Regions from separate parts of the Exiguobacterium sp. KKBO11 genome, predicted to be linked through region 1. Evidence: riboswitches for the same ligand, from Rfam matches in the RefSeq annotation. Region 1 holds a riboswitch; each other region holds the start of a gene.
What was found. Region 1 has a riboswitch for thiamine pyrophosphate ahead of AYO36_RS08345 (thiamine phosphate synthase). Riboswitches for the same ligand answer to the same signal wherever they lie in the genome.
Positions count from the first base shown of each region.

Region 2: it holds a riboswitch for thiamine pyrophosphate, as region 1 does, so the genes downstream of both, AYO36_RS06670 (ECF transporter S component) here and AYO36_RS08345 (thiamine phosphate synthase) in region 1, are expected to answer to the same signal.
Region 3: it holds a riboswitch for thiamine pyrophosphate, as region 1 does, so the genes downstream of both, tenA (thiaminase II) here and AYO36_RS08345 (thiamine phosphate synthase) in region 1, are expected to answer to the same signal.
Region 4: it holds a riboswitch for thiamine pyrophosphate, as region 1 does, so the genes downstream of both, thiD (bifunctional hydroxymethylpyrimidine kinase/phosphomethylpyrimidine kinase) here and AYO36_RS08345 (thiamine phosphate synthase) in region 1, are expected to answer to the same signal.

Region 1 is NZ_LUCU01000022.1:243,050-251,154, reverse strand. Features, by position in the region: gene AYO36_RS08355 (OsmC family protein) at 12-437, shown strand; gene nagZ (beta-N-acetylhexosaminidase) at 434-1,654, shown strand; TPP riboswitch at 1,711-1,813, shown strand; gene AYO36_RS08345 (thiamine phosphate synthase) at 1,896-2,489, shown strand; gene AYO36_RS08340 (FAD-dependent oxidoreductase) at 2,486-3,430, shown strand; gene thiS (sulfur carrier protein ThiS) at 3,427-3,627, shown strand; gene AYO36_RS08330 (thiazole synthase) at 3,630-4,394, shown strand; gene AYO36_RS08325 (ThiF family adenylyltransferase) at 4,391-5,398, shown strand; gene AYO36_RS08320 (hypothetical protein) at 5,520-5,876, shown strand; gene AYO36_RS08315 (exonuclease SbcCD subunit D) at 6,013-7,134, shown strand; gene AYO36_RS08310 (AAA family ATPase) at 7,116-8,105, shown strand, end outside.
Region 2 is NZ_LUCU01000011.1:1,265,273-1,273,377, reverse strand. Features, by position in the region: gene AYO36_RS06685 (glycerol-3-phosphate acyltransferase) at 1-46, shown strand, start outside; gene AYO36_RS06680 (GNAT family N-acetyltransferase) at 59-1,609, shown strand; gene AYO36_RS06675 (50S ribosomal protein L25/general stress protein Ctc) at 1,902-2,579, shown strand; TPP riboswitch at 2,675-2,774, shown strand; gene AYO36_RS06670 (ECF transporter S component) at 2,875-3,447, shown strand; gene AYO36_RS06665 (ABC transporter ATP-binding protein) at 3,444-4,973, shown strand; gene AYO36_RS06660 (energy-coupling factor transporter transmembrane component T family protein) at 4,945-5,667, shown strand; gene AYO36_RS06655 (NAD(P)/FAD-dependent oxidoreductase) at 5,723-6,754, shown strand; gene AYO36_RS06650 (alpha/beta fold hydrolase) at 6,827-7,645, opposite strand; gene AYO36_RS06645 (hypothetical protein) at 7,800-8,105, shown strand, end outside.
Region 3 is NZ_LUCU01000022.1:490,929-499,033, reverse strand. Features, by position in the region: gene AYO36_RS09580 (alanine/glycine:cation symporter family protein) at 1-752, opposite strand, end outside; gene abc-f (ribosomal protection-like ABC-F family protein) at 949-2,748, opposite strand; gene AYO36_RS09570 (DUF1002 domain-containing protein) at 3,025-3,906, opposite strand; TPP riboswitch at 4,100-4,206, shown strand; gene tenA (thiaminase II) at 4,280-4,975, shown strand; gene AYO36_RS09560 (hypothetical protein) at 5,027-5,335, shown strand; gene AYO36_RS09555 (glycoside hydrolase family 3 protein) at 5,367-7,283, opposite strand; gene AYO36_RS09550 (sporulation protein) at 7,462-8,105, opposite strand, start outside.
Region 4 is NZ_LUCU01000055.1:115,538-123,642, reverse strand. Features, by position in the region: gene AYO36_RS14695 (murein hydrolase activator EnvC family protein) at 1-1,396, shown strand, start outside; gene AYO36_RS14690 (murein hydrolase activator EnvC family protein) at 1,600-2,877, shown strand; TPP riboswitch at 2,941-3,051, shown strand; gene thiD (bifunctional hydroxymethylpyrimidine kinase/phosphomethylpyrimidine kinase) at 3,167-3,970, shown strand; gene thiM (hydroxyethylthiazole kinase) at 3,951-4,718, shown strand; gene thiE (thiamine phosphate synthase) at 4,708-5,346, shown strand; gene AYO36_RS14670 (hypothetical protein) at 5,517-5,801, shown strand; gene AYO36_RS14665 (ArsR/SmtB family transcription factor) at 5,857-6,225, shown strand; gene AYO36_RS14660 (CHASE3 domain-containing protein) at 6,271-6,909, opposite strand; gene AYO36_RS14655 (YitT family protein) at 7,103-7,969, opposite strand.

The DNA of each region.
Region 1 (8,105 bases):
GAGTGGAAACGATGCAAGCGACAGTGACATGGAACAAACAGATGGGGTTTAGTGGACAGACGGAATCAGGGCATCACCTGGCGATGGATGCAGCACCCGAAAACGGGGGTGAAAACCAAGCGCCACGACCGACTGAACTCTTGCTACATGCCGTTGCCGGCTGTACAGGAATTGATATCGTCTCGATTTTAGAGAAGATGCGCTTGACGATCACCCATTTCGAAATGGATATCGAAGGAGAACGGGCAGAGGACCATCCGCGGCGTTTTACGTCGATCTCGATTCATTACCGGCTCGAAGGTGATCTCCCGGAAGATAAGGTCCGTCGCGCCATCTCGTTATCAAAGGATAAATATTGTTCGGTCTCGCAATCCCTGAACGCTGAGATTTCCGTTTATTATTCGATCAATGGTGTGCGAAGCGAGGATCCTTTGTGAAGAAAACCGTACTGATCGGTTGTCTGTTGCTTGCAGGGTGTGCGCAGGAGACGACGGAACCAACGAAACCATCACAACCGGAAACGAAGCAACCGACAGAAGAAAAGAAACCGAAACCTGAACCAACGAAAGAGGAACGACAACAAGCACGATTAAAGCAGCAACTTAAAGCGATGTCGACGTCCGAGAAGATCGATCAACTGCTCTATATCGGAGTCGCCGGCACGGAACTTTCAGCAGCTGACCGAAAATTATTACAGACGCATGCGATTGGCGGGGTCTTATTGCTCGGTGGAAACATCACGTCAGAAGAGCAACTCTTGACGTTCACGCGTGCGATTCAAGAGACGAACCAAAAACCGTATGCCTTCGTCGGGATTGATGAAGAAGGCGGACGCGTCAGCCGGGTACCGGATCAACGATTACGGTTACCGACGAGTCAACGGATAGCGCAAGGAGCAGATGAAGTGAAAATGGAAGACGTCGGACGTACGCTCGGACATTTGTCACGTTTTTATGGCTTCAAAATGGACTTCGCGCCGGTCCTTGACGTCAACAGTAATCCGAACAATCCGATCATCGGCGACCGTGCGTTAAGTGCTGATCCGAAGACCGTCGCGACGCTTGGTACGGCCCTGATGCACGGGATGCAGGAGACGGGAACGATTCCGGTCGTCAAACATTTTCCCGGTCACGGCAATACGAGTGTCGATTCCCATGTCGGGCTACCGAAAGTGACGGCATCAAAGGAAGAATTGAAGCGGACGGAACTGTTACCGTTTAAAGAAGCGATTCAAGAGGGCGCCGAGATGGTGATGGTCGCCCATATTCTCTATCCCGCGTATGACGATACGAATCCGTCCTCGCTCTCAAAGCCGATCTTGACTGACCTCTTGCGTCAACAACTCGGATTCAACGGTGTCATCATCACAGATGATCTCGTCATGGGGGCGATCACGAAACAATATGGTCTCGCAGAAGCGGCACGTCAGTCGCTCGTCAATGGAGCTGATATGGCGATGTTTTCAGAGGCAGGTGCTTACACAAAGGTCCATGCTGAAGTGATGCAAGCCGTCAAAGAAAAAACGCTGACGCCGGAGATGCTCGATGCCAAAGTAATGCGCATCCTGAAGCTGAAGCAGACGTATGCCGACAGCCAAGAGCAACAGCGACCAACGAAATCGGAACTGATTCAGCAAGTGGAAGCGCTCAACTAGGACTAGCGAAGCAAAGCGACTCATGCTAGACTAATGGGGCAAGCCAATTAAACACGAAAAGACACTAGGGGAGTCTCCCAGCAGACTGAGACGGAAGTATCCGGACCCTTTGAACCTGATCTAGTTCGTACTAGCGGAGGGAAGTGGCTCGAAACCTTAGATATCCTTAGCGCTTCAGCGCATTTTCGGACCACTCCCTTCAACATCGGGAGTGGTCCTTTTTCGTATGGAAAGGAAGAACATGATGCGTTTACATCTGATTTCGACGGGATCCATTAATCCGCTTGACGAAATAAAGACCTTTCAATCGCTTCAACCTTATACGGATCAGCTGCATCTACGAGAACCGAACTTATCGGCGGCAGAATTACTTGATCTAATTGAAGCGCTCCTTGCGCATGGTTATTCGCCTGATCAGTTAACGGTTCATGATCGGGTCGACGTCGCCCATGTCGCCGGCATCGGTGTGCAGCTGACGCGCCGGTCCTTACGTGTCCGCGATGTGCGACGTCATTTTCCGAATCTCGTCATCGGGAAATCAGTCCATTCGCTAGCAGAGGCACTGGCAGCAGAAGCGGAAGGAGCCGACCGCCTGCTGTACGGTCATATTTATCCGACAGCGTCGAAGCCGGACGTGCCACCACGAGGGATTGACGCCTTGAAGCAAGTCGTCACCTTCACGACGAAACCAGTCATTGCAATTGGCGGGATTACACCAGAACGCATGCCTGAAATCGTAGCGACCGGTGTAACCGGAATCGCCGTCTTATCGGGTATTCTCGGTCATTCGGATCCGCTCGCCGCCGTCAAGCATTATCAGGGGGTACGGGTATGACGAATCACATCATCATCGGCGGTGGAGTCATCGGTTTGACGCTTGCTTACGGTCTCGCCTTTCAGAATGAATCCGTCGTCGTCTTAGAACGCGGAGCAGGTGGACAAGGAACGAGTCGCGCGGCTGCCGGGATGCTTGCGACGGACATCGAGCTGAGAGCGGAATTACATGCACTTGCCGCACGAAGTCGTCGTCTGTATCCGTTGCTTGCACGTCGACTCGAGCGAGAGACTGGTATCGATTGTGGGTACCGGGAACAACCGTTTTTGTTGAAACGTAAAGGACGCGAGAATTTGTTTCCGGCGGTCGGTCAAATCGATCCACGACGACTGACGACTGCATTGATGTATGCCTTACACGCACGTGGCATATCGATTGAAGAACAGGTGGAAGTCACACGCATCGAAGAGAACGATGACTTCATTAGGATCGAATCGAATGCGGGAATCTGGACCGGACAAACAGTGACGGTCGCTGCCGGACGGGGTTCGCAAGCTTTGCTCGATACAGCCGGCATTTCGATCGCGACATATGGGGTCAAAGGGGAATGTCTCGCCGTCCGTCTCGCGGGTCAGCCGTTACGCTCGATCCTGTTTGACGACGCTGTCTACCTTGTGCCAAAAGCAGACGGTCGGATTTTGATCGGTGCGACCGAACTGCCGCACGACGAGACGGTCGGTGTCAGTGTCGCAGGGGTCACGTCATTGCTTCAAGCAGCAGAACGACTGTATCCACCGATTCGTGACGCGGTCATCGAAGAAGTCTGGTCCGGTGTACGACCACAAACGGCGTCCGGCTTGCCATATATCGGAGTCGCCGATTCATCCCGTCGGATCTTCCTAGCGACGGGGCATCATCGGCATGGCATATTACTCGCACCGGCGACAGCGGAAGTCTTGGTAAATACATTACGGTTGATTCAGAAGGAGGAAGTCCGATGAACATTACGATTAACGGCAATGACCACACGATCGAACAGATTAAAACAATTGAGGACATGCTCACGCAACTTGGCTTAGGGGAAAAGCTCGTCATCGTTGAACAGAATCGACAAATAATCGATCGCGTGGCATATGGTCAGACGGTCGTTCGGGACAATGACACATTTGAAATCGTTCATTTCGTAGGAGGAGGATAAATATGCTGAAAATTGGAGAAAAGACATTTGAATCACGCTTGTTACTCGGAACAGGGAAATATACGGATGCTACGGTACAGCAGAAAGCAATCGATGCGTCTGCTTCACAAATTTTGACATTCGCCGTCCGTCGGCTCGATATCTTCGACAAACAACAAGCGAATTTCTTGGAGTCGCTTGATTTAGCGAAGTACGATTTACTGCCGAACACGGCCGGTGCGAAGACGGCGGAGGAAGCTGTTCGGCTTGCGAAGCTTGCGCGGGCATCCGGTATGTGTGACATGGTCAAGGTTGAAGTGATCGGTTGCGACAAGACGTTACTACCTGATCCGATCGAGACGTTACGGGCTTCTGAAGAATTACTCAAAGAAGGTTTCATCGTCTTACCGTATACGTCGGACGATGTCGTCCTTGCACGGCGACTCGAGGAACTCGGTTGTCACGCCATCATGCCGGCAGCGTCACCGATCGGTTCCGGGCAAGGCATTCTCAATCCACTTCATCTACGATTCATCATCGAGCAGACGACGGTTCCTGTTATCGTCGACGCCGGGATCGGTTCACCGACCGACGTCGCCTATGCGATGGAACTGGGAGCGGATGGTGTCTTATTAAACTCCGCCGTTGCCCATGCTCAAGATCCGGTCAAGATGGCGCACGCAATGCGACTAGCTGTCGAAGCAGGTCGCTTCGGATACGAAGCGGGACGTATCGAGAAGAAACAGTATGCGGTCGCGAGTAGTCCAACGAGTGGATTGATTCGATGAACCGTTACTCACGGCAAACTCGATTTCAACCGATCGGGGAAGCGGGACAAGCACGCTTGGCATCAGCGAAGGTGCTGATCATCGGCATGGGAGCGCTCGGAACGGCATCGGCAGAGCAACTCGTCCGCGCCGGTGTCGGCGTCGTCCGAATCGTCGACCGCGACTATGTCGAGTGGAGTAATCTACAACGCCAACAGCTTTATACCGAGGACGATGCGCGTCACATCGTACCAAAAGCGATTGCCGCAAAAGCACGGCTTGAAGCGATTAATTCGACAGTGACGATCGAAGCGCATGTAGTAGACGTCGACCGGGCAGCGCTGACGTGGCTTCTCGATGATATCGATCTGATCATCGACGCAACGGACAACTTCGATATTCGCTTGCTGATGAACGACATGGCGTTGATGCGTTCGATTCCGTGGATTTACGGTGGATGCGTCGGCAGTTATGGGATCACGTTTACCGTCCGTCCCGGGGAGACGCCGTGTCTGCATTGTCTGCTCGATCAATTACCGCGGGATCAGGAGACGTGTGATACAGCGGGAATCATCGGACCAGCTGTACAGATGGTCGCTTCCTTACAGGTGACGGAAGCGTTGAAGTGGTTGAGCGGAAAGACGGACGCCATGCGGACGCGCTTGCTTGCGTTTGATGTCTGGTCGAATACGTTTCAACAAATTAACGTCCAGTCACTGAAGCAAACGGAGTGCCCGTCGTGCGGCATCGAACCGTCCTATCCTTACTTATCGGATCAAACGGTTCGTTTCACGGCACTGTGCGGTCGGGATGCCGTTCAAATCCGCGGAGACGGACAGCGGGACCTGGAACAGTTGAAACAACGTCTCCAGCCGGTCGCTGCGATTTCCGCCCATAATCCATATTTGCTGGCGTTTACGACGGACGAACATCGGATGGTCGCTTTCCGAGATGGACGTGTTCTGATTCATGGCGAGGCGGATCTCGTCAAAGCGAAACGGCTCTATCATGCCTATTTCAGCTAACGTTCACAAAACAGTAAAACTAATTTTAAATATATATGTTTTAAACGTTTGAAAAACAGGTAAATAAGACTTCAGACGTAAATCGGTCTACAGGTTTTGAACGTGAAGAGGAGTGATTCAGATGAAACAAGAATTCGATCCAATCAAGGATCAAGCACAGACGGAAGACGCCCAAGCAGTTGTTCAGCAAGCCAACTGGAATCCGGATCGGTACCGGACGAACTTGAACCCATTCTATCTGTCACCTTGTAGTGTCGAACGTAGAGAAGACGTGCATCAGGATGCATCGAAAATTCTCGAAGTCGAGACGTCGTCGCCCCTCCAACAACTTTTTGAACACAATCAAGCAACGCATAAATCAGAACAATCGGGCAAAAAATTCAAGACAGGCATCGTCGTCGGTGTCGGTGCGATCATCGGCGGATCGGTTTCTGTGATTCGTTCCGTTCAACGCTTTAGAAAACAACGGACGAAATAACACATTCGTCGCAAGAGTGAAAAAAGCAGGAGGCATTCGCCTTCTGCTTTTTGTGTTCCAAACGGATGTTCGTCGCAGAACGACCGCTTGCATGCTACACTTAAGCTACTATATTCAAAAAGTGAGTGTGATGAAGATGAAATGGATACATACTGCCGATTGGCATCTCGGCAAAATCGTTCATGGCGAGTCGATGCTCGAGAACCAGCGGGCGGTCTTAGCGGACTTTTTGACACTCGTCGACCGCGAACAACCGGATGCAATCGTCATTGCGGGTGACTTATACGACCGCGCCGTACCACCAACGGAAGCCGTCGAACTGCTTGACGAGACGCTCGCTGCTTTGATTCTCGATCGAGACATCCCGGTCGTTGCGATCAGCGGAAATCACGATTCGGCCGAACGGTTAAGTTTCGGAACGACGTTACTCCAACGGGCTGGTTTGCACCTCGTCGGAAAACTAACGCCGGTCATTACTCCGGTCACGATTAAAGGGGTGTCATTTTATCCGGTGCCATTTGCGGATCCGGCGACCGTTCGGTACGTGCACAAGGACGAAACGATCAAGACACATGATGATGCGATGCGGACGATTCTTGCCGGATGTAGTCCGGACGGACCGAGTGTCCTCGTCGGTCATGCCTTTGTGATTGGTGGACTCGAGACGGATTCGGAGCGGCAATTGTCCGTCGGAACGGCAGGGCAAGTTAGCGCAAGCCAGTTTGCACCGTTTACGTATACGGCACTCGGTCATTTGCATAATCCACTTGCGATTCAATCCGAGACGGTTCGCTACAGCGGATCTCTCTTGAAATATTCCTTTTCGGAAGTACATCATGTCAAAGGGGTCGATGTGTTGACGTTGAACGAAGCGGGTACGTTCGATCGCCGATTCGAACCACTTGCACCTAAACGTGACTTGCGGGAATTGACCGGAAGTCTCGCGGAGCTGACAGACCCGGCGTTCGTCGCGACACAAGACACGGACGATTACCTAAAGATCAATCTAACGGACGGCGAAGCTTTGATGGATCCGATGGGCAAGCTGAAAAAAATCTATCCGAACATCCTGCACCTTGAGCGAATTGGATTCGTCCGCGAGAGTACACGGGCGGTCAAGGCGTCGCGGGAGCAAGTCAAGGATGCATCCGTTGCGGATCTATTCAGTGAGTTTTATGAAGCAGTCCGTGAGAAGAAACCGACGGAAGCGATGCAAGCCGTCCTGAAGGAGGAAGCGACATGCGCCCAGAACGACTGACATTACGCGCCTTTGGACCGTTTGCTGGTGAAGAGACGATTGATTTCACGGCACTTGCCGGACGGACGATGTTCGTCATCTCCGGGAATACCGGAGCAGGGAAAACGACGATCTTTGACGCATTGACGTTCGCCCTGTATGGCGAAACGTCAGGTGGCGAACGGGAAATGAGCGAACTGCGAAGTCATTTTGCCGTGCCTGAGCAAAAGACGGAAGTTGAACTGGAGTTTACGCTGAAAGGAGAACGGTACCGGATCATCCGCCAACCGAGTCAACCGCATCCAGTCAATAAAACCGGTTACTCGCATGAAGCCGAGCTCGCTCGGTTCGACGGAACGACATGGAAGCCGCTTGCGGTCAAGATTCCAGAAATCAAACAACGCGTTCAAGAGTTGATTCAGCTCGACCATAAACAATTTTCACAAATTCTCCTGTTGCCGCAAAATAAGTTCCGCGAACTGTTGATGGCAGAGTCAAAAGACAAACTCCAGATTCTCAAGCAGCTGTTTAAGACGGAACACTATGGTGAGTTCCAGCAACGTTTACACCGACAAGCGCTCGATCTTGCGGCACGCATCAAGGAAACGAAGACGAAACAATGGGCAAAGCTTGAGGAACTACCTCTGCAAGCGAACTGGAGTGAACTAACGGAAGGCGACATCCGGTTACGGATGGAGGCGTTGACGACGGAACGGGACGAATGGTTAACGGCTGCTCGTCAAGCTGAAATAGAGACCCGTGCGATCGTCGAGAAGAAAACGACACAATTGCAACAAGGCGAGCAACTCGAAGCGGTTTTCCAAGAGCAGGAGCGACTTCAACGAACGGAACAGTTGCTAGTGGACCGCTTACCGGAAATCAAGCGGATGCAACAAGAAGCATTGGCAGCTGAACGCGCTCAAATCGTCGCACCGATCTATGACCAGTGGCAACAGGATCAAGAACAATTGACGCAACTCACGCATCGAAAA
Region 2 (8,105 bases), on a different contig from region 1:
TGTCCTGTGGGCTCATGATGCACTTCACAAGCCAGTCATTACATAAGGAGGACGTCTCATGATCGATTTTTCCATTGCCACCGCTTCGGACGCGGAAGCAATCCATGAACTGAACTACCTCACCTTCACGGAAGAGATTCCGCAACATCAACCGAACACCGAACGGAAACGGATTGACCGGTTTCATGATCAAAATACCTATCTGATCGGCAAGGAAGACGATCGACTCGTCGCGATGATCGCCATTCGAAAGCATCGTCCTTTTTCGCTTGAGGAAAAGGGCGTGACGTTAGATGAGACACTGACGAACCCAGCGGAAATCCGTTTACTCAGCGTTCGTCCCGAATACCGCAATAGTCGTACGTTCATGCAATTGATGCGCTTTTTGATGGTCTACTTGGAGCGGGAAACGATTGATCATGTCTATATCAGTGGTACGACGCGGGAAGCTAAACTATATGCGCGGTTCGGCTTCACACCAATCGCAGCAACGCTCGGTAGTGGCGATGCCCAGTTCGTACCGATGTTGTTGTCGCGCGCAACATATGAACGATCCGTCATCGCGGACGTCTTACGTCCTCTGCATTTTCTAGCCGGTCCAGTCGAGGTTGCACCAACAGTCCGCCAAGCGGCACAACAAGCACCGCGCCCGCATCGGACGGCTTCGATGCGCCAGCTCGATCAAGATTTACGTGGTCGGATGTGTCAGTTGCTGGATTTGCCACATGTCTCGATGGCTGTCGGCAGTGGCACCCTTGCCAATGATATCGTCGCACAACAACTGAGTGGACACGGATTGATCCTAAACGGTGGTGAGTTCGGTCAACGCTTGATCGATCACGCGGCACGAGCTGGGAAGTCCTTTGATGTCCACCTGCTTCCGTCCGGTCACCCAATCGACTTGGAACAACTCGCGAGTCAACTGCATCAAACGGAATACGACTGGATCTGGTTGACACATTGTGAGACGTCTACGGGCGTTCTCTACGATCTCGATGCGGTAAAAGCGCTGCTGGATCAACGAACCGCACTCATCGTCGATGCGATCAGCGCCGTCGGAACCGGACGTTTCTCATACGCTGGTTGCAAATTCGTCACGACCGTCTCCGGAAAAGCAATTGGTGGTTTACCGGGTCTTGCGTTCATCGGTCATACAGACAGCATCCTACCTTCTCCACGAATTCCACGTTATCTGGATCTCGGACTCTATGCGGAAGGCGTCGCCTTTTCCGGCTCATCGAACTTGTTGCTTGCTTGTCAGGCAGCGCTCGATGCCCTTGATCTCGATCAAGCCGCCATCAAGATGACTTATCTCGAACAGGCCGTTCGGGCGACTGGTTTTAACCTGCTTGCGACTCAAGAAGCACAAGCGCCGGGAATTCTGACGATCGTCCATCCGTCGGCAACCGCTTTAGGAGACGCTCTCCGGATCCAGGGCTATCATGTTCAATATGAAAGCGACTATCTCGTCCATAATCAATGGCTCCAAATCTCAACGATGGGACAGACGACGATGCGGCACATCGAACGTCTCATCCGTGTATTAGTCCGTGAAAACCAACGCATCACCATAAAAAATGAAAAAAATGAAAGACCTCTTAACCCTTGATTTCAAGCGGTTTGGAGGTCTTTCGACTTTAAAAAATAAAAAATAGAGGTTTAAGGATTTAAAACATAGGGGTATAAACTCACTAGCACCGCATCAAACCGGTGACTTACTCACACATGTTTCTCAATATCAGCGTAATGACCTGGGAGAGAAATGCAAAGTCACGAAAGCGTCAGGCTCAATGCGAGTCTGGAACCGATTGTCTTAGCATGTTTCATATTGTTCAGGACTTGTCCTGCTCCTACATTCATTACCTTTTGAGGGCTATACCAAATTCAAGGGGGAAATGAACATGTCAGTTAAATTAACAGCCGAAAAACGCGAGGTACGTCCACGCTCACTCCGTAAACAATTACGTCATGAAGGAAAAGCTCTTGGTGTCGTGTATGGTTACAAAGTGGAAAGTACACCAATCGCATTCGAAGAAAAAGAATTGCTTAAAATCGTTCGAGAAAACGGTGAGAACGTCTTGATTTCACTGAAACTCGACGGTAAAAATATTAACGTCTTGATCAACCGTCGTGATATGGATGTCTTCACACCAACTGTCGATCACGTTGAATTCATCGCCGTTAAAATGGATGAAGAGACAGAAGTCGAAGCAGACGTCGTACTCGTCGGTGAAGCAGCTGGCGCTAAAGTCGGCGGATTCCTGTCACAGACACTCTTTAAAGTAACAGTCGCAGCAACACCAGATAAATTACCAGAGAACGTCGAAGTCGACGTCACGAACCTCGAAATCGGCGATTCGATCTCTGTAGCTGATCTTCCGGAACAAAAAGATTTCCGTATCGTCACAGAAGGCGACATTCAAGTCGCAGCTGTCGTCGAATCAACGCTTGAACAAGAGCTTGAGGAAATCGAAGAAGCAGAAGCTGAAGCGCAAGCGGAAGCTGGCGAAGACAACGAAGCGGAAGCTACGGAAGAGTCTTCAGAAGAAGCAAAAGAAGAGAACGAAGACAACAAATAAGTCGTTTGACGATACGCCCTTCGTGGCGTATCGTTTTTTTGTGTCTTGACAATAGACAGAAGATTGCCTAAAGTGAACAGCGTATCATCTATTACCATATCCACTAGGGGAGCCCATTTGGCTGAGACGATTCACTTCGGACCCTTCGAACCTGATCTAGTTCATACTAGCGTAGGAAAGTGGAGCGATCACATCCAATGACTCCTGCTGCGCGCAGTTTTTCTGAGGACCGCTCTCTTTTTTACGGAGGGCGGTCTTTTTTGGCGTCTCCCCCATTCTAAGGAGGACGTACCTAATGCAAAACTGGAAAATGAAAGAAATCATGGTCATGATGATGCTCGCCGTCGCTTGCGGGGTCATCTATCTCGGTTGGTCAACACTCTGGTTACCGATGTCTGCAATCTTCGGACCAGTCGGCGCCAACTGGATGTTTGGGATCTGGATCATCGCGAGCCCGCTCGTCGCAGCAATCATTCAAAAACCAGGTGCCGCCCTCATCGCGGAAATCGTCGCGGCAGCCGTCGAGCTGTTCACGGGTAGTCACTTTGGTTTATCGGCTCTTCTCATCGGGGTCTGCCAAGGACTTGGTGCGGAACTCGTCTTTGCGATGACGCGTTATCGCCGTTACGACACCTGGACATTGATGTTATCGGGTGTTGGAGCCGCGATTGGTAGCATCGTCTATAGTCTGATCGCGAACGGATTCGGTTACTACACGACGACGACGTTGCTTGCGACAACAGGTTTACAATTGATCAGTGGTGCATTACTCGGCGGGTTGCTTGCAGCGATTCTCGTCCGTCGCCTTGTTGCGACCGGTGTCTTGAACGGGTTTGCGGCAGGACGTGCGAAACGGGAAGTCGCATGATTACTGTCGACGATCTCAGCATCCGCTATCCGGGTCAGATGAAATCGGTGCTCGATCATGTATCGCTGACGATCGAACAAGGAACGACCCTTTTGCTTGGACGCAGTGGGAGTGGCAAGACGACACTGCTTCATGCCCTAGCCGGACTGACACCGGAGACGATTGAAGTCGAACAGACTGGTACCGTTACCCGGTCCGGTTCGGTCGAAGTCTTATTTCAAAATCCAGAAGAACAATTCTGCATGGAAACGATCGGACGCGAAATCGCTTTTAGTTTAGAAAACCGGTCGATTCCACGTGCGGAGATGGAGGAACGCATTGAACGCTTACTCGCACTCGTCGGTCTCCCTCTCCCCTTCTCGACACCGATCGCGAGTCTATCCGGGGGGATGAAACAGCGCCTCGCGCTCGCCGCGGTCTTAGCGCTCGAGCCGACGATCTTATTACTCGATGAACCAACAGCCCAGATTGATCCAATCGGACAACACGAGCTGATGGCGTTGATCTTTCGGATTCAGAAAGAACACGATTTAACGATCGTCTTGATCGAGCACCAACTCGATGTCTGTTTACCTTACATCGACAAAATCGTCTTACTTGAGGACGGATCGGTGACTGCAACGGCGCATCCACAGGATTTGTTCCCGCAGGCGTATACGGAGCTTCAAGCAAAAGGGGTCGCTGTTCCCTCTCTGTATCCGTATACGTTAGAGACGTTACCCATAGATGGACCACAAGCAGCGCGACTTCACGTGCTTCCCTCAGTCGCTACAGCAGGCACTGCCTTGTTACACGTCGCTGCATTATCGACGAAAGCACCTTATCCACTGACCGATGCGACATTTTCCCTGAAGACGGGAGAATGGGTGATGCTGCTCGGGGCAAACGGCTCCGGGAAAAGTACGTTGCTTGCAACACTCGGTCGGTTGCTCTCGCATCAAGGAACATATCGGTTCCAGGAACGTCCGGCTCAGCGTTACTCCCGGCGACGCTTTTATGAGCACGTCGGCTATGTCTTTCAACAACCGGATCTGCAGTTTCTCAAACTGACAGTCGAAGCGGAAATCGACTGGAGTCACCGGGCAGCGACGAGTGACGAGCGCACAGCGTTGCTCGAACGGCTGGAACTCGCATCCGTCAAACAGCAATCACCGCTTGCGCTTAGTACGGGGCAACAACGACGACTCAGCGTCGCGACGATGCTCGGGCAGACGAAGGATTTATTGTTGCTCGATGAACCGACGTTCGGACAGGATGGATTGACGACACGGCGGCTCATGGAACAGTTTTTGACGGAACAACAAAACGGAACGACGCTCGTCATGGCAACACACGATATGGAACTCGTCGCCCGATACGCGGATCGTGTCCTCGTCATGGAGCAAGGGCGGATTGCTTTTGACGGGCGTCCGAGCGAGTTATTCGCTGACGTTCCGTTACTCGAACGCTGTCAGCTACAACGTCCACTCTCGTACCAATTCCAGGAGGTGAAGCGCCATGCAGACGAACGCGTCACCGTTCGCTAAACTCAATCCTGTCATCAAGGGGAGCGGATTGTTTTTGATCATGTTTGCCTTAATTGCAACGAATGACTGGGTCAAGACGTTGGTGTTCCTGAGTTTTGCTATCGCCTTGCTACTCCTCTCCGGATGGGCTCCCGTCGATTTCTTGAAACGGCTCGCACCTTACAGTCTATTATTCTTATTGACGTTCTGGATGATGGCGGCGTTTGGCAAAGGTACGAACACGCTCTGGTCGTTCGGTTGGTTTCATGTCACGTCGGAAAGTGTCATGCACGGCTGGTTACTTGCCTTACGGATGGCGACGTTCGTCTGCTTAAGTTTCGCTTTCGTCACGACGACCGATGCGACCCGGTTCGTGATGAGCTTGATTCACCAGGCAAAGGTGTCCCCTCGCTTCGCGTATGGGTTCCTTGCCGGGATCCGCTTTCTGCCACAACTGGTCGAAGAAGTCCGCGTCTTACGGCGAGTCCGAATGATTCGGAACGTGCACAGTCGCTTTCCTGGTGATGCGTTCCTATCAATCGGCTTACCGCTCTTCTCGCGATCGATTCAGCGGGCAGAACGGATGGCAATCGCTTTCGAAGCCCGTCATTTTTCAGCGGAACGGACATATTATGAAGTGCCAGTCGTTCAGCACCAGGATGTTATCTATCTCATGGTCATCCTCCTGTTCATCAGTCTTGTTTTTTGGCTATGATTATCGCCACCCGTATCCGGGTACATTCTAGCAAGACAGATTGAAGGAGAACGACATGAAACGAATCCTCTTGATTGGTGCAGGGCACGCTCACCTGCATTGCATTACCAATGGACCCACAGAAGACGTCGAGTGGCTGATTTTAAATGCCTCGACGTACCAATATTACTCGGGCATGTACTCCGGACTTGCTGACGGAACGTACGATATCGATGAGATCCGTATCGACGTCGCCGCACTGTGTCGCGCCAATGATAAACAGTTCATCGAAGAGACCGTCATCAAAATCGACCCCGATGAAAAGCTAGTCTTCGGTGCATCCGGCAGACGCTACACCTATGACGTCGTCTCGACGAATATTGGCTCGTTCGATTGGGCGGAAGACACGACACGATTATCGATCAAACCGAACTACCGGTTACCGGATACATTAAAGCGTTTGCAACAAGCAAAGCGTCCGGTCGTGATCGGAAGCGGCGCAGCGGCCGTCGAGATGGCGGCGTCCTTGAAAGTGGCGGATGTGCCGATTACACTGATCACGGATCCAGAGTTACTTTCAGGACACCCCGCAGCGGAAGCGATTGCGAGACGCTTACAAGAACTCGATGTTCATTGGATTCGAGAACGGCCACTGAACGAGGCGTCTCCTCTCCGCTTTTCACATCATCCACCAATCGAGTCAGATGCCATCATCCGCTTAACGGGTGCGAAAGCACCGGTATTGTTTGCAGATAGTAAGCTCTTCACGGAAGACGGGTTCCTACTCGTCAATGAGCAGTTGCAAGCGCTCAATCATCCAAGTCTGTTTGCTGCGGGTGACGCAGCGACCCTCGTCGCTTATCCCGATATTCCAAAGAATGGCGTCACAGCTGTCCGGCAAGCACCGATTCTGCTTACGAATCTCTTACGGTACGTCCAGGAAGAGGCACTGCAAACCTATCGTCCGCAAACGAACTATTTGACGATTTTATCGATGGGACCACGTCATGCAGTTTCAATGTATGGCAATCAGTATTCGACTCACCCGTTCGGTTGGTACCTGAAGCGCTGGATCGATCAACGGTTCATGCGGAAGTATCGCCCTTAAAAGTGTGCGCCGGCGCACGCTTTTTTCTGTACACAAAAACAAGCCATGGACGGGTGTCCATGGCTTGTTGGATTAGACGGTTTGATTTCCTTTAACGTACGAGAGTAACGTTTCGTTGAACTTCTCTTGTTCATCAAGCAACATACCGTGCCCACTCTCTTCGAAGACTTCAAGTCGTGCATGTGGGATTCCCTTTTGCATTTCTTCCGCGAACTCGAACGGACAAACTTGGTCTTTTTTACCGTGGATGATCAACGTATCGACTTTGATGTTCTCGAGTTTTCCACGTAAGTCTTCATCACGTAATGCGATTGCTGACTGAATCGTACCGTGGGACGAAGCGGCGATGCTAAGACCGTGGAACCATTGTTGAAGTGGTTCTGGATGTTCCTTCGCAAAGAAGATTTCCCCGAATCCTTTGAGCATCGACGGACGATCTTGTTTCGTGTCGGCAATCAACGCATCGACTTCTTCTTTCGTCATCCCGTATGGATAACCGTCGCGTTGCGTAAAGACAGGTGCCGCAGCTCCTGCGAGGACAAGTTTACTAACTTTTGAATCCCCGTATTGCAAGAGATAGGACAAGGCGATTCCTCCTCCCATCGAGAAGCCGAGCAACGTGACATTCGTTAATTTCAACTGTTCGATGACTTCATTAATGTCGGACGCCATCGTCTTATAATCGTATCCCGTTGCCGGCGCATCTGATTTGCCATAACCGCGATAATCGATCCCGACGTAACGGTACCCTTCTTCGACGAGCAAATTCTTTTGATACTCGAACATATTGTTGTTTGCCGGCCAGCCGTGTAAAAAGACGACCGGTTGACCCGATCCGACATCCTCGACATAAATTTTCGTGCCATCAACTGCTTGAATGAATGTACCCATCATAAAACCCCCATAAAAATAGATTGACTGTGCATGCATCTATTATTCCCGAGTCAAGAGATATCAAACATCTTAATGTTAAAGCATTATAGAAAATTCTGTCTATTATAGAAATTATGGTAAAATATAGTCACTAGGATAAAGGAGGTTTTTCATGAGACGCTATATACATACGGGTATTCTCGCAGGCGTAGTCTTACTTGCCGGATGCGGTAAAGAACAATACTTAGACCTTACATACGATGTTAATTACTGGGGCGGTATTTCGACTACCTTTGATGGGCAAGAGATACCGGATCTCCCGAAAAAACAAACCGCTGCTTTGTTGAAGGTTTGCCAGCAAAAACCAGACATGAAGCACTTACCTGATCGATATGTGCAACACGAAGGATTTGACTTATACTTCCTGCCTCCGAGTATCCAAGGGCGTGAGTTCCAACACGTCCGTTTCCTGTCAGAC
Region 3 (8,105 bases), 250 kb from region 1:
TTGAAAATCATTGCGAACACACCAGGAAGTTCCGTCAGGTTCGTAACGACGACATAAAGAGCAGCAATCAAGTAGAGACCTGCCATGATAGGAACGATGATTGCAGAGAACTTCGCGACACGGTGGACACCACCAAAGATGACGAGTCCCGTCAAGACGACGAGTGCTGCGCCGACGACAGCTGTGTTGATACCGAACGCATTGTCAAAGGCAGCGGCAATCGTGTTTGATTGAACGGAGTTGAAGATAAGGCCGAACGTCACAGCAATCAAGATTGCAAAGACGATTCCGAGAGCTCGGTTCTTCAAGCCTTTTTCGATGTAGTAGGCAGGACCACCACGGTATGCGTTCGATTTCGTATCGCGTACTTTATAGACTTGAGCCAGTGTACTTTCGATGAGAGCCGTCGCGCCCCCTAAGAGAGCGACCATCCACATCCAGAAGACGGCACCTGGTCCGCCGAGTGTGACGGCAATCGTGACACCGGCAAGGTTACCCGTACCGATCCGTGTCGCCGCACCGATGAAGAATGACTGGAGAGAAGTGATGCTTTCTCCTTTATCGTCTGTTGTTTGTTCACTTTTATCGAGCGTGACGCGGAACATCTCTTTTAAGTAAGTGAATTGGATGAAGCCAGTTCGGATCGTGAAGTAGATCCCGCCGCCGATCAATACGGCGATTAATACATACGACCATAAAATGTTGTTGGCGTAATCGACACTTCCTTGAATGACTTGCTGAATGGCGTTCATGATGGTGTATTCCTCCCAAAGAATAATAAAAGCTATACGCTAAATTATACGAATTTTCAGATAATAAGCAACAACAAAATAAAATAAAATTTTAAAACTTAATAAAGTTAGCTAAATGTTAGGAGTTAAAAACATTGTAGGTGAACGAAAAAACTGCCACTCTCGGTATCGAGAGTGACAGGCAAGTAAAGCTAAATCATCCAAACTGTAGCAATTGTTCGTATAGGTCATCGAGTTGCTGTTGGATGCTTTTAGAAACGGTATCGGTCGGTTTTTCACGTTTTGCTAATTTCTGTTCAAGCCGCTCGATCTGCACTTCTAACTCATGTTGTGACAAGCGTTTTGGTTTTTGAGGGGTTACGTGGAGTGAGGAAGACGTAGCGAACTCAGTACGCTTCTGTTGAGCATACGTATACGTACCATGATAACGCGTCAGACCATTTTCGAGCCACAGGATCTGCGGAAAAAGCCGATTTAAGAAATAGCGGTCGTGTGAGACGGCAATCAATGTACCAGAAAAATTCTCGAGTGCTTCTTCGAGTGTCTCTCTTGATTCAATATCGAGATGGTTCGTCGGCTCGTCGAGAATTAATACATTGACCGACGAATGAACGAGGACGGCGAGTTGCAATCGCACACGTTCGCCTCCGCTCAGTGACAAAATGGACCGAAAGACAGTTGGTCCAAAGAACAGGAACCGGGCTAGGATATGGCGGGCTTCCGCTTCTGGAACGGCAATCCGGTCTCTAAACCAGTCGATTAACCGCGCGTCCTCCTCGAAATGGGCATGCTGGGACAGGCAACCGATCCGATTCGATGGTCCACGCGTGAGTGTGCCTGCCTCTGGTGATAATTCGTCAAGCAGCAGTGAGAGCAACGTCGATTTCCCACTCCCATTCGTTCCGACGATCGCGATCCGATCCTGTGCCATGATCTCGAACGAGACGTCATCAAAAATGTGGCGAATTCCGTAAGCAAACGAGAGTTCTTCAGCGCGAAAGACGACTTGGCTCGTGTGATCAGTGGAAGAGAAGGAGACATCAGCGGTTTTGGCTTCGAGTTGTGGTCGTTTAATCCGTTCGATCCGCTCGAGTGCTCGTTCCATTGATTTTGCTTTACGGAATAATTTCTCACTCGGTGGAGACGCTTCGTTTGCCCATTGCCGGAGTCGACGAATCGCTTCCTTCATTTTCTTTATTTTTTTCTGTTGCTCTTGGTAGGCGTGGAACTGTTCCATCAAGCGACGTTCTCGTTCGACGACGAACGCGCTGTAATTCCCTATATAGGTTGTCAGTTCACCGTCCTCGAGTTCAACGATCGAGGTGACGACGGCGTCTAAGAAGACCCGGTCGTGAGAGACGAGCAGGATGGTTCCTGTGTAGTCCCGTAAGAACTGCTCTAGCCATTCCACGGCAGCTAAATCAAGATGGTTCGTCGGTTCGTCAAGAATGAGCAGATTTGGCTCCATGAGTAACATGCGACCGAGACAAATCTTCGTCTGTTCACCACCGCTCAACTGGTGGAAAGGACGAGTGAGTAACGGACGAAGGTGTAACCCGTTCACCATGCGCTCGATTTTCGAGTCGAGTAGATAGCCATCCTTTTGTTCGAACGCATTCGTCGCTTCCGCATATCGTGCGAGTAACGCATCCAGATTCTCTGGTGCTGTCGCCATCATTTGCTCCAACTGTTGCATTCGAGAACGGATCGCGAGGATGTCTTCAAACGCTGTCCAAAGGACGTCGAGTCCGGTCATCGTCTCACTATATACAGGAAGTTGTTCCAAATAGCCGATCGTCAAACCGCTCTTTTGATAGATGACACCACCGTCCGGTTGCTCAAGGCGAGCGAGCAAGCGGAGTAATGTCGTCTTGCCACTCCCGTTTCGTCCAATTAGACCGACACGGTCGTGTTCGTTTAAGAAGAGGGAAACATCCGTTAAGATCGTTTCGCCTCCGAATTGTTTGGTTAGGTGTTGAATGTCGCAAATCATCATAATCAATTGATCCTTTCGCGCGCATCAAAAAAAGGAGAGCGCAAATAGCACTCTCCATCATGTGTGAAAGATGCGCTTTGCTGTATTTTTCAATCATGAAGTTCTAAAAAAGGGCAGACGGGTGCCTTAGAACGCCATTCCATGAAAAATCGCGCGCAACAGATACAATTGTTCCATCAACCAGTGTTTGCACGCGGCAAAGTCCATCTTTTCACACCACCTTTCGTTTCAGATATCTCTAGTTTACTATTTTTTTGTCAGTTACGGAAGTCTGAATTATTTGAACACGCCAGCGATTGAACTGAAGAAGTCACTGAGTCCATCGAATAATTTAGCGAAGAAACCTTTCGTTTCTTCTGATGTTGCGAACGCGTGGATGTCTTGCCCCGCATTTTTCAAACCACTCTCGATTTGTCCCCAGTTGATGTTCGCTTGCTCCATTTGATTGAATAGATTCGTCAACCGGTCCATTTGTGCGTCAGACAACTGGATATTGTTGTTTTGAATGACTTGGACGATCAGGTTTTCGATCTCGACTTTGGTTTCCGGTTTTTGATTGGCGATCTCAGCCTTGATCTCATTCATTAAGTCAGCGACTTTATCCGTGCCGACCGTTTTTCCGACGTCTGATGTGACCGATAATTCTTGCTGTGCTAAATCCTTGCGTTCGTCACTTAACTTAATTCCAGTCTCAGCGGAAGTTTGATCGTACGCTTTCATGATTCCTGTCAGTGCCGATGTCCCGGTCACCTTGTAGGGAGAAGTGATCGTGATATCGGCATCTTTGACACCCGCTGTGACGAGAGCGTTGAGATACATATCCTTTGTCACCCATGTGATGTTCTCCGTCGAGACGGAAAGTCCATCACCTTTTTCCGTCAGTTCGATCTTAGCCGACGAATACATGTTGCCACCTTTTTGCGACTGTGGAATGTTTTTCCCGAGATATTTTTCTTCGTCAGCAGAAGTGGCGATGATCGGTGTGATGCCTTCCGGTGCATTGAGACGGGAAAGCACCCATGCTTTATCCTTTGCGCCGAGCGACTCCCCGAGTGTGACGATCGTCTTATCGACGACTTGTTCGGCAGATGCGGCTGTCGGGAGTAATAGAGCAGAAGCGATAACGGCTGACGCCATGATTTTTGTTGGTGTATGCATAATGAAATCCTCCAATTGTAAGTAACAGAATGAATTATAGTATCAGGTACTAAAGTTAGTGTACGAGAACGAAAGAAGTTCGGAATCGGTCTGTAGATGGAGACGGCATCCGTCTTCTGACACTCCATAGTATAGCGAAAAGAGGACAACTTGACTTCCATTTTCAGCATGCTATAGTGGATGGGAATCGAATAATGACCACTAGGGGAGTCGGTAGACCGACTGAGACGAACGAAGACGTTCGGACCCTTTGAACCTGATTAAGTTCGTACTTACGGAGGGAAGTGGCGTCAAGTCTTGTTCTTCTTGCGCCATGCCCGTGTGTTTCGGGGTGGTGTTTTTTCGTTTCATACTAAACGAGGAGGATGAGATCATGACATTCACACAAGAAATCAAACAAGCGGCACAAGCGTATTGGGATAGTAGTTTTACGCACCCATTCGTACAAGGAATCGGGGAGGGGACGTTACCGCTCTCGAAATTTCGGCATTACGTCATGCAGGATGCCTATTACTTAAAACACTTTGCGAAGATTCAAGCGAAGGCAGCGTCAAAAGCAGACGACTTCGCGACGATCGCGACACTTGCCGAGCATGCTACTTCGACTTACGAGGCAGAGTTGAGCTTACATCAATCATTTTTTGAGCCGCTCGGTATTACGGAAGCAGATCTTGAAGCATTTGAACCGGCACCGACAACATATGCGTATGTCTCCCACATGCATCATGCGAGTGAAGGAACGCTCGGTGAGACGATTGCTGCCATCTTGCCATGTTACTGGTTGTATTATGAAGTCGGACAGCAATTACTGACGTGTACTCCGGAAGAAAAAATCTATCAGCAATGGATCGACACGTACAGCTCGGAATGGTTTGAAAAGGTCGTCTTTGAACAGATTGCACGGCTTGATGCACTGGCGGAACAAGCGAGCCCGACGGAACGCGAGCGGATGAAACGTCATTTCGTGACAAGTTGTTACTATGAGTTACTCTTCTGGCACATGGGGTGGACGGAAGAGACGTTCACGTCGGTCTACGAAAAGATTCCAGCACGCCCGGTATCTTCTTAAACCAGTAGATGGTAGAATTAGGAATACCATCTGGTGAAAGTAGGGATTGGAATGGAAATCATCGTGATCGCACTTGTGATTCTCGCGGCATATGTCGTGCAACAGGTGCTCGGAAAAGTGAAAGTGAGATTTGTTGGGTACATCATTCCCATATTGATGGTGGTGTACGGCACATATGCTACGATTCAGAATTTTCAGGTGTTGCTTCAGTTCGGTTTTACAATGGGGAGTTCCATCGCGACTATCCTAGTCGTCATCCTCTATGTTTCGTTGACTTATTCACTTCATCGTGTCTACAAGCGTTCGAAAGAAGAAGCCGAATATCCGTATCAATCGTTAAAAGACCGAGGCATCCTGTAAAGGAGCTTCGGTCTTTTGGTGTATCACGTCATCATTTTTTCCAGTTTTTAAAGCCGTCACCGAATTCGAGATGCAGTTGATCGGTAAAGACACCGTTCTGAAAGACCGGCACATCAACCGGTAAAGTGCCTTGCGGTTTGAACGTTCCGAAGATCGCTCGGATACCTGCAGGCAGGTTCGGTCCCGCTGATTTTAGATTGCCTGCTTCGGAGTCTGGACCGTTTGGATCGCCTTTGAAGCCATAGACGAGGACGTGTGCCGGTGCGTCCGGTTGAACGGCGACATCGTATGGGTTACGGAGACTGAGCAGGACGGATGGTGTATCCGTTTGTTTCGCATAGCGGAAGATCGAAGCCGGAATCGCTTGTTCTGGTGCAGTAGGTAGTAGTTTAGCACTCGTGTTGACGTTGGAACCGACGATGATGTAATCTGCTGCATCGAGTTGCGCCCGTAATGTCGGGTTTTGGTCGAGCGGTAGCGTAGTAGCCGAGTAATTCGCTGTCGTCACGTGCCAGTTCCGATTCTTCGGTAGGGAAGCGATCGTTTTTTTCATGCTGTCCGTTTGATCCGCCGCAGGAGCGATCACAAGAACATTTGCGTTCTTTTTCGGTTTGAATGGTAAGGTCCGCTGATCATTTTTCACGAGTGTGACCGCGGCTTCCGTCATCGCACGTTCTTTTGCTTTATGCTCGGGACTACCGACGATTTGGTTCGATTGCGCGATTTTTTCAGCTAGGGATGTCGTGTCAGTCGTACCGTTCCAAATTCCGCGTTCTGCTTTCAGTGTCAGAATCCGCTCAACCGATTGATCGATCCGTTCCTCTGAGAGGCGACCATCTTTGACTGCTGCGATCACATCCTTGAAAATCTGATCGAGCTTTGTGACATCTTGCTCGGAACGAAGGATCGTCGGCATGAGCGCGATGTCGACTCCAGCGTCAAACGTCTTTAAGACGGCTTCTGATTCCGTGAAGTTGTCGGCGATCGCCTGCATGTTCAACGCGTCTGTGATGACGATGCCATCGTAGCCAAGTTTTTCGCGCAGTACGCCCGTGATGACATCATCCGATAACGTCGCAGGTAAAGGGAAGGTACCATTTGTCGACGTGACGACTTCAGGTTCGATTTGCGGCATCCCGATGTGTCCTGTCATGATCATATCGATGTCTTCAGCAATAGCTCGCTTGAACGGTACGAGCTCGACTTGTTCTAGCTCCTGCAGGGATCGGTCAACGACCGGTAATCCATAGTGGGAATCGGTCGCCGTATCGCCGTGACCCGGGAAGTGTTTGGCGGTCGCCGCGACACCTTCAGACTGAATTCCCTTCATTAGAGCGGAACCGAGTGTGCCGACGAGCTCCGGATCACTCGAGAACGAGCGGACACCAATGACAGGATTTCCAGGGTTGCTGTTGACGTCGAGAACCGGACCAAAGTTGACATTGATGCCGAGCGCACGCAGTTCGGAACCGATGATATGACCGGCATCATTGGCATATGTGCTACTGCGGGTCGCACCTAACGCCATGTTGCCAGGTAAGTTCGTCCCTGTTCCGAGCCGAGTAACGATTCCACCTTCTTGGTCGATCGTGACGAAGAGCGGAATATCGTTGCTAGCATCTTGTTTGACGACTTCTTGCAGATCATGAACGAGTTTCGTCGTCTGTTCGGTTTCGCTGACGTTCTCAGCAAACAAGATGACGCCGCCTAAATCATAGCGATCGATGATGTTCGCGACTTCTGGGGCAAGCGACGTATGATTGCTGCCATTCCACTGTCGGAAGTCCGGCATGATCATCTGCCCGATTTTTTGTTCGAGTGTCATCGTGTCGATTTTGTGACTGATCCGATCGGCTGAAGATCCTGCCTCTGCCATGACAGGTAAACTACTTGAGACGAGTACTGCTGCGAGTCCGGCTGTTAACGTGAACTGTCCGATTTTTTTCATGATGTACGTCCTCCTTTAGTCAAACCGTGACTGGAATTCTTTTCAATACGGACAGTATAGCAAGGGGGTTATTTTAAAACAATGTTTTATTTGTAAACGATTTCAAATTGAAATAAAATTCAATAAAAAAGTGATTCCCCTGAAGAGGAATCACTTTCAAGTAAATTCGATCGATTGATTAGCTATAGCGTTCCACGATGCTTGTCAGCTGACGTTCGACGAACGATTGATCTTGCAATTCACTATTGGACAGACGAAGTTTGATCATTGACTCATCCGCACCAGCCATTTCACTGAACAATGATCCGAGACTGTGCGCACGACGATCGACTTGGACGATTAAATCAATCCCAGACCCGTCTTGAAGCATGATGATTTCGATCTCATCCAGTTTATGAGCGTAGTGTGTATTGCGAGCTGAATACTCAAGCTCCTGAGCAATCGGTAAATCTTTCCGGAATCGTCCAGGTAATTTTTCCGTATCGGCTTTTTTCAATCGGAAGCCAAGTGACTCCATCGCATCTAAGACTGTTGCTTGGTAGCGGTTTGCTTCGACGATGACAGCGTCACGGTCCGATGGATCGACGGCTTGAGCGATGTCGAGTCCCGTCTCGATCCACGATTTCGATTGACTGACGGAGAGTGGTGTATTCAGCGGGACGCGTAATGTAAAGGGAATTTCCCGCTCGACACCCGCTTCAATCGTGAACTTCGCTTCATTTAAGGCAAATCGGTCGAGCGTAAAGGTCGTAAACGTCGTGCTATCATTGACTTCTTGTTTGTACTGCGTGTTGAATTCAAGATAAATTCGATCGATTTCTT
Region 4 (8,105 bases), on a different contig from region 1:
AGCACCTCATTTTGCAGCAGCTGACGATTTAAGTGAACAGAAAGCCAAAAACGAACAACAGCAACAAGACAATGCTAAAAAGCAAAAAAACTTAGAGTCTTCTGTTAATCAAGAAGGTCAAAAAATCTCTAAAACACAACAAGAAGTCAATCGACTAGACGAAGCTTTGAACGAAAAAATCTTTGCTGTCGAAACAAAAGATCGTCAAATCAAAGCAACAGAACGTGAAATCGTTGAACTTGGAAAAGAAATCGAGAAATATAAAGCGAAACTAAAACGCCAAGAAAAATTACTTGGTGATCGTCTTCGTGTCATGCAAGAGAATGATGGAAACTCGATTAAATGGGAGGAAGTCATCTTTGGCGCTAAAAACGTTGGTGACCTCGTAAGCCGTGTCATGGCAGGGAAATCCATTTCAAAACAAGATGATAAAATGATCACGGATTATCAAAATACGCAAAAGCAATTAGCGGATGCGCAACAAGAAGTAAAAGAAAAGAAAGCGCAGTTGGTCGTTGAGAAACAAGAATTAAAACGTCAACAAGCGGATCTTGAATCACAATTAAAAGAGCGGAACAAACGCTTAAAAGAACTACGTAAGAAAAAAGAAAAGTTCGAAACACAATTGATGGATGCAAAAGAAGTCCAACAAATTTTGATTGCGCAAGAAAAAGCGATTGCAGCTGAAAAAGCAGCGCGTGAACGTGAAGCTCGAATCGAAAAAGAACGTCAAGCTCAGGCTGCACGTGAAGCGAAAGCAAGAGCAGAGGCTGAAGCAGCGCAAGCAGCAGCACAAAAAGCAGCAGAAGAGCAAGCCGCTAAAGAAGCAGCAGCTCAGCAAGCAGCACAAGAGAAGGCAGCGCAGTCAGCAAAACCTTCTAGTTCGACGAAACAATCTGCACCAAAACCATCTACACCAGCACCAGCTGCACCTGCTCCAGCGCCGTCAGCTCCTGCGACACCTAAACCGTCACCATCATCAGGCGGACTCTTCATTCATCCAACTGCTGGTGCTGTGACACAAGGGTATGGTTCTGCAGGCGGAGAGAACGGTTATACGTTCCATAACGGGATTGACTTCGGTGGTCCAGTTGGCACGCCAATCGTGGCAGCTGCAACTGGTACAGTCATTACAGCATCAGGTGGCGGACCTTACGGAAATCACATCATGATCGCTCACCAATTGAACGGGAAGACCTATACGACAGTCTATGCACATATGAGTTCATTGAACGCTAGTGCAGGTCAACGTGTCAGCCAAGGTCAACAAATCGGTACACGTGGTAGCACAGGAAACTCAACAGGTCCACACTTACACTTCGAAATTCACGTTGGTGGATACAGCTACAGTGCAACAGGTCCAGCTAACTCAGTCAATCCAATGTCGATGTTTTAATCGTAAAGAATCGTTGCATATGCAACGGTTCTTTTTTTTGTCATTTTCAAAAAACAAATCATATATTACAAAAAACCGTTTTCATTTGAAATGTAAATGAAATTTTTTTGAAACGATTACGGTGCTATAATCTATTTCAGATATGAGAGAAACTTGAATACTATAATAAAATATGAAAAAAATATAAGTGAGGAAAACGATATATGCTAAAAAAACTAATTTCTACCATTGTTTTAGGAGCATTACTTATAACAGGAACGCAACCGATCGCAGCAGCGACCATTAAAGAAAAAAAGGCTGAAAATGCCGCTGAACAACGTAAACTTGAAAAAGCGATCAAAAAACAAGAAGCTAAAATCTCAAAAGAGCAACGTCAAATCAATCAAATTGACGCAGCAATCAACGAAAAGATTTTCCAAGTCTCTGAAAAAAATAAACAAATCGAACAGTTGAACGTTCGAATCGATGAGTTAAAGGCAGACATCGTCCGTTACGAAGAAATGTTACAGAAACAGGAAGAACTACTCGGTGATCGTTTGCGTGTTTTCCAAGAGAACGATGGAAACTCGATTAAATGGGAAGAAGTCATTTTTGGATCGAAGGATTTAGGTGATTTATTCAGCCGTGTCATGGCGGGGAAAAAAATCGCTGAGCAAGACGATAAAATGATTTCGGATTACATCGCAACGCAACAAAAATTAGCAGAAGCAAAACAAGCGCTCGTTGAGAAAAAAGCGGAGCAAATGCAAGAAAAGAAAGTATTGCTTGAACAAAAGAAAGCGTTAAAGCTTCAAATGAAAGAACGTAGTGCCACGCTGAAGAAATTACGAAAAGGGAAGACCAAGTTCACGACAGAACTGTTAGACGCAAAAGAACTTCAAGCGACTCTCGAAGCGCAAGAACGTGCAATTGCGGCAGCGAAGGCAGCCGCTAAAGCAGCGGCTGAAAAAGCAGCAGCGGAGAAAGCGGCAGCCGAAAAAGCCGCTAAAGCGAATGCTCAAACAGCAAAACAAGTAGGTAAGAGTTCGGAGTCAACTGATTCTGTTGCCCCGCCCGTTGTTTCGAGTGGAGGGAAATTCGTTCGACCATCTTCTGGTGGAGTGTCGCAAGGATTCGGACCAGCAAGCGGCGCGAACGGTTATACGTTCCACAACGGTGTTGATTTCAGTGGTTCGGTCGGGTCTCCAATCGTCGCTGCAGCAGCTGGAACGGTCATTACAGCATCAGGTGGTGGACCTTACGGCAATCATGTCATGATTTCTCACTTCCTCGATGGACAAGTGTACACGACTGTCTACGCACATATGAGTTCATTATCGGTTCGTGCAGGACAAACGGTCTCTCAAGGTCAACAAGTCGGGACACTTGGTAGTACAGGGAATTCAACAGGACCACACTTACATTTCGAACTACATGTCGGAGGCTATCAATACAGTGCCTCTTCTCCTCTGAATGCAGTCAATCCATTGGCATATCTGTAATCAAAACGGGCTTCGGCTCGTTTTTTTTTCTTCTCTATGCTACAGTAAAGGCGAAACGAATACTTGAGCAACTAGGGGAGCTGGAGGAATCCGGCTGAGAGGAAAACCAATCTGTTTTCGACCCTATTACCTGAACTGGATAATACCAGCGTAGGAAAGTTGAGCCGAACGGATACCGGAATGCGTGTATAACGCTTTCGTATAGCGTCGACTGCTTTTTTACAGCGGTCGACGCTTTTTTTGTCGGTCACGACTCCCTTACATTGCTCGATGGGAAGGTGAAAAGAACATGAAACATGTACTGACGATTGCGGGATCCGACTCCGGTGGTGGGGCTGGGATTCAAGCAGATTTAAAAACATTTTCGGCTTTAGGCGTTTATGGAATGAGCGTCCTGACAGCCGTCACGGCGCAAAATACGTTGGGTGTTCAAGCGGTGGAAGAGTTATCCCCAGAAATCGTAGATGCCCAGTTAACGTCGATTTTTTCAGACATTCGTGTCGATGCGATTAAAATTGGAATGGTCTCGAATGCGCATACGATTCGTGTCATTGCTACACATCTCCGCAAACAGACAGTTCCGATCATATTAGATCCCGTCATGGTCGCTAAAGGTGGTCATGCCCTATTGCGGACGGAAGCTGAACAAGCATTGATTTCAGAACTTCTACCGCTTGCGACACTCGTCACACCGAATTTACCGGAAGCGGAGCGTTTAACAGGACGATCAGTGACCAATCTAGATGAAATGCGATTGGCGATGCATCAATTGGCTACACAGACAGGGGCAGTATTACTAAAAGGTGGACATCTCTCAGGAGCTGCGACGGATTTGTTGTTTGATGGGGAAGTGGAACACCGCTTCACATCGGAACGGTTAGACAATCAACATACTCATGGAACTGGTTGTACCTTATCTGCGGCGATTGCGGCGCGGATGGCGCTTGGAGAAGATTTAACAGATAGCGTAAGACAGGCAAAGAGCTATGTCACGGAGGCAATTCGTCATGGATTTGCTCTCGGACAAGGTATTGGACCGACACATCATTTTCACTCACTTTGGAGGGATACACATGTTTACGACCATTCTTGAACACAAACCACTCATTCACCATCTGACGAACACGGTTACGATCAACGACTGCGCGAACGTCACACTCGCTGTTGGAGCATCACCCGTTATGGCGGAAGACATTCGTGAAGTAGAAGAGATGATTAGACTCGCGCAAGCTCTTGTCTTAAACATTGGTACGATCGATGCAGACATGCAAGCAGCTCAACGACTCGCAGCACGTGAAGCGGGACGTTTGAATGTCCCGATCGTTCTTGATCCAGTTGGAGCAGGGGCAACGGCATTACGTACTGCCTTTTCTAAAGAACTCATTGATCTCGGGTGTACGGTCATTAAAGGAAATGCTTCTGAAATCAAGACGTTACTTGGGGAAGATGGGCGAACTAAGGGAGTCGATGCTGCGGGAGATGCAATGATGGATCGAGAAAGTATTCGTGCATTCGCTCGCAAACACCAATCTGTCCTCGTCGTGACAGGTCCGAACGACTACATCACAGATGGAACGCGCGAAATGGAATTACATGTAGGAACACCACGTCTGGGAGACATCACGGGTACAGGCTGCATGACGGCCTCCTTGATTGCGAGCTTCCTCGGTGCAGGATATACGGCATTTGAGGCGGCTGTCCACGGGACATTCGTCATGGGAAAAGCAGGAGAACAAGCAGCCTCCGCGCAAGGTCTTGGTGATTTTAAACGAGAGTTGTTCAATGCCATCAGCCTCATGACGGTGCAAGATCTGGTGGAGGTGACAGAACGTGTCAATTAATTACTCCATCTATGCAGTGACGGATCGTCGGTACCATCCTGGAGTCGCGATCGAGACGGTCGTTGAGGAAGCCATTTTAGGTGGTACAACGATCGTGCAATTACGGGAAAAAACAGCGCAAGGAAAGGAATTCTTCGATCAGGCAGTTCGGTTGAAAGCACTCACGGATCGACACGACATTCCTTTGATCATCAATGATCGGATTGATATCGCGTTACTCGTCGGAGCTGGTTTGCATATCGGACAAGAAGACATTCCTTTAACCGCAGCACGTCGCCTTTTACCAGATGCCGTGATTGGTGTGTCGGTAGCAACCGTTGCACAAGCGATTGAAGCAGAACGAGACGGAGCATCTTATTTAGGCGTAGGCTCTCTATTTGCGACGTCATCCAAAGCGGACGCTAATTCCATGTCGCATACGATGCTTCAGGCGATTCGGGAAGCTGTACGATTACCTCTAATCGGTATTGGTGGAATCACAGCAACGAATGTCTCCTCTCTGCCCATCCCGTTGGAAGGGTATGCCGTCATCTCAGAAATTTTCGCTAAAGAAGATCGGCAACTCGCTGCGCAGCAAATGACAGATGCTGTGCGTGAATGGCATCAATCACTTCAGAACAGGGTATAATCCGTTCAGAGGTGATTGTATTGAAATGGCAGACAATCCGTTTTCGCGGCTATTGGATTCGATATCGGTTAGAACCACAAATCATTCGAGTCGATAATCAGGGGATCTACCATCTAGGAAAAGTCTTATTTCCACATCCTAATCGTATATCTTATGAGATGGCCCTTTTATTGAAAGAAAAGTATGAAAGACGCTACAAACGTCCGTTGTATATTAAAACGAGCTCGATTGCGACGGAAATTTGGGGACATACTCATTTAGATATTTATTACCGGGCACTTCTTCGTCTACCGATTCCGACTCGGCTTCGTCAACGTTATACGAACCGATTAGAAAGCACGAAAATCATTGACATCGGCGTACGCGCTGTCGATCAAAATCGAATTGTCTGGGATATCGGAGATTACGTAGGAGGATGGTTCGTGTTTTGGCTCATTCGCAGACGAATGCGCTGAACTTGCAATGTCCCGTTTCTCATGGTGCAATATAAGTAGAAACGAGGTGACGGACATGGACATTCCCCGTTGTGAAACGATTGCGATTGATGAACAACGTGCGTCTGAAATCGGACATATCGTTGATACGATTCCGACGCTTGAAATCGGAAAGCTATTTAAGATTCTTTCGGATGCGACACGACTGCGAATCGTTTATGCGCTGACGATCGAAGAAGAACTATGCGTTTGTGATGTCTCGGCCTCTGTCGACTGTTCGATCGCGACAGCGTCGCATCATCTTCGATCTTTGTTGAAACAAGGACTCGTCAAGTTTCGAAAAGACGGTAAAGTCGTCTATTATTCCTTGGATGACCATCATGTGTCATCGCTTGTACATATGGCGATGGAACATGTACAAGAGGGAAAAGCAATGCCTGAATGAGTCTTTAGAATAAACGAAAAGCGCAGCTTTAGCTGCGCTTTTCGTTTATTCTAAAGACGATTGTTCTGATCCTTTTGGAGCGAAGTGGTGGAAGAAAAAGACCGTGGCACTAATCAATAAAAAGGACAGGATGGAGAGAGCGAGACACATCCATTTATATGTAGCGATTAAAGTATCTGATTGTTGTAATTTGGCTTGAAGCGTTTTATACAAATCATCTTTCACACGGGATAAGTCTTCGAGAATCGTTTGAGTCGTCTGAGTCGATTGTCTAGCAAGACGTTTTGCGGCTGTTGGACTTTGACGTTCATAGACGACAAACACGCGTTCAATTTCAGACTCCCAGACATTGTTGCGGCGAAGGAGATCCTTAATCGTCCCTGGAGTAGTCGACGATTGGTTCAGACTATTGCGCAAATCATGGATTTTAGACGTTGAAAAGTAATATTGTTCGATATAACGATTATCTTCATACAATAAGAGACCACGAACCGCATTGGCACGATCTCGATTGTGTTCGACCAACTGATCTACCTGATTGATTAACGGTATATCATGATCCTTCATTTGCTCGGTCATCGTTGCAATCGTCCGATAACCGGATAAAGCATAGATGATCGGGATAGAGGCGAATAAGCTGATCAAGAAAATCAGCAGAATACGCTGACGCCAAAGAGAGTGCATGCAATCATTCCTTTAAATAAAAGACATGTCATAAGCTTAACTACTATCGTAAAAAAAGTGAAGCCTGTCTATTTTTTGAATAGGGATAATGACTGAAAAACTGAATAATACTAATAAAAAAGCAGGAAAGATGATGCAATACGAGAAGCTGTTTTAAGAAGATGAAAAAAGCACAGCTAAGCTGCGCTTGGTGTTAAAACGAATACGAATGTTCTTTGTAATTGCCAAAAACAGTATGGATTTCCGAAAATGTAACGAATGCATTCGGCTCGACAGAAGAGACGATTTCTTGCAAACGGACGATTTCGTTATTTTGAACGACGACATAGACCATTTTTTTCGTTCGGTTGGAGTATCCTCCACGTGCATCGAGAATCGTGACACCACGACCGAGTTCTTTTGTAATGACTTCATTGATTTCATCTGCTTTCTCACAAATGATGATACATTGCTTAGAAGCAGAATAGAAACTGTAAACCGTCTGAAGGGCTTTCGCACGAACAAAGCTCATGATGAGAGCATACATAACGTGTTTAAGATCGAATACCCACCATACAAGGATGTAAATGACAAGATCTTGCATCAGAAATATACGAGGAAGTGGCCAGTTATGAAAACGAGCAAAGAAAAACTTTCCAAGAATATCAAGCCCTCCAGTTGAAGCACCACCGAAGAAGATCAATGCCATTGCAAGACCAGAGACTAGACCAGCAAAGATGGAAGCGACGAGCGGATCGTTTAGAGATTCCGGAACGATTTGAGTCGGGATCCAGTCAATTAAAAAGGAAGAAGCAATGACAATAATTCCAGATAAGAACATGAATCGTTTGCGTAGGAAACGGAAACCTAAAAGGAAGAGGGGAATGTTTAAGAGCAATTGCGTTAATCCGATTGGCGTGTGGAAGAGCTCTTGAATAATGAGCGTGATCCCCATGATACCGCCTGATCCGATATCATTTGGAGATAGTAGTAGGCTGATGTAAAGGGAATACAGCAACGTACCAATGATTAAGAAACTGATTTTTTCAACTCTCTTTTTCTGTGGGTGTGTTGTAGTCATGGCAATATGATGAGTGACCTCATGCTCCTCCTTCTGTGAGTATCTGCATGCAAGAGTACGCTCATATGCATAAAATTTCAACCCTTCTTATGAAAAAAGATGAAAAAGGGTATGTTTTTTTAGGAAGGTGATGAAA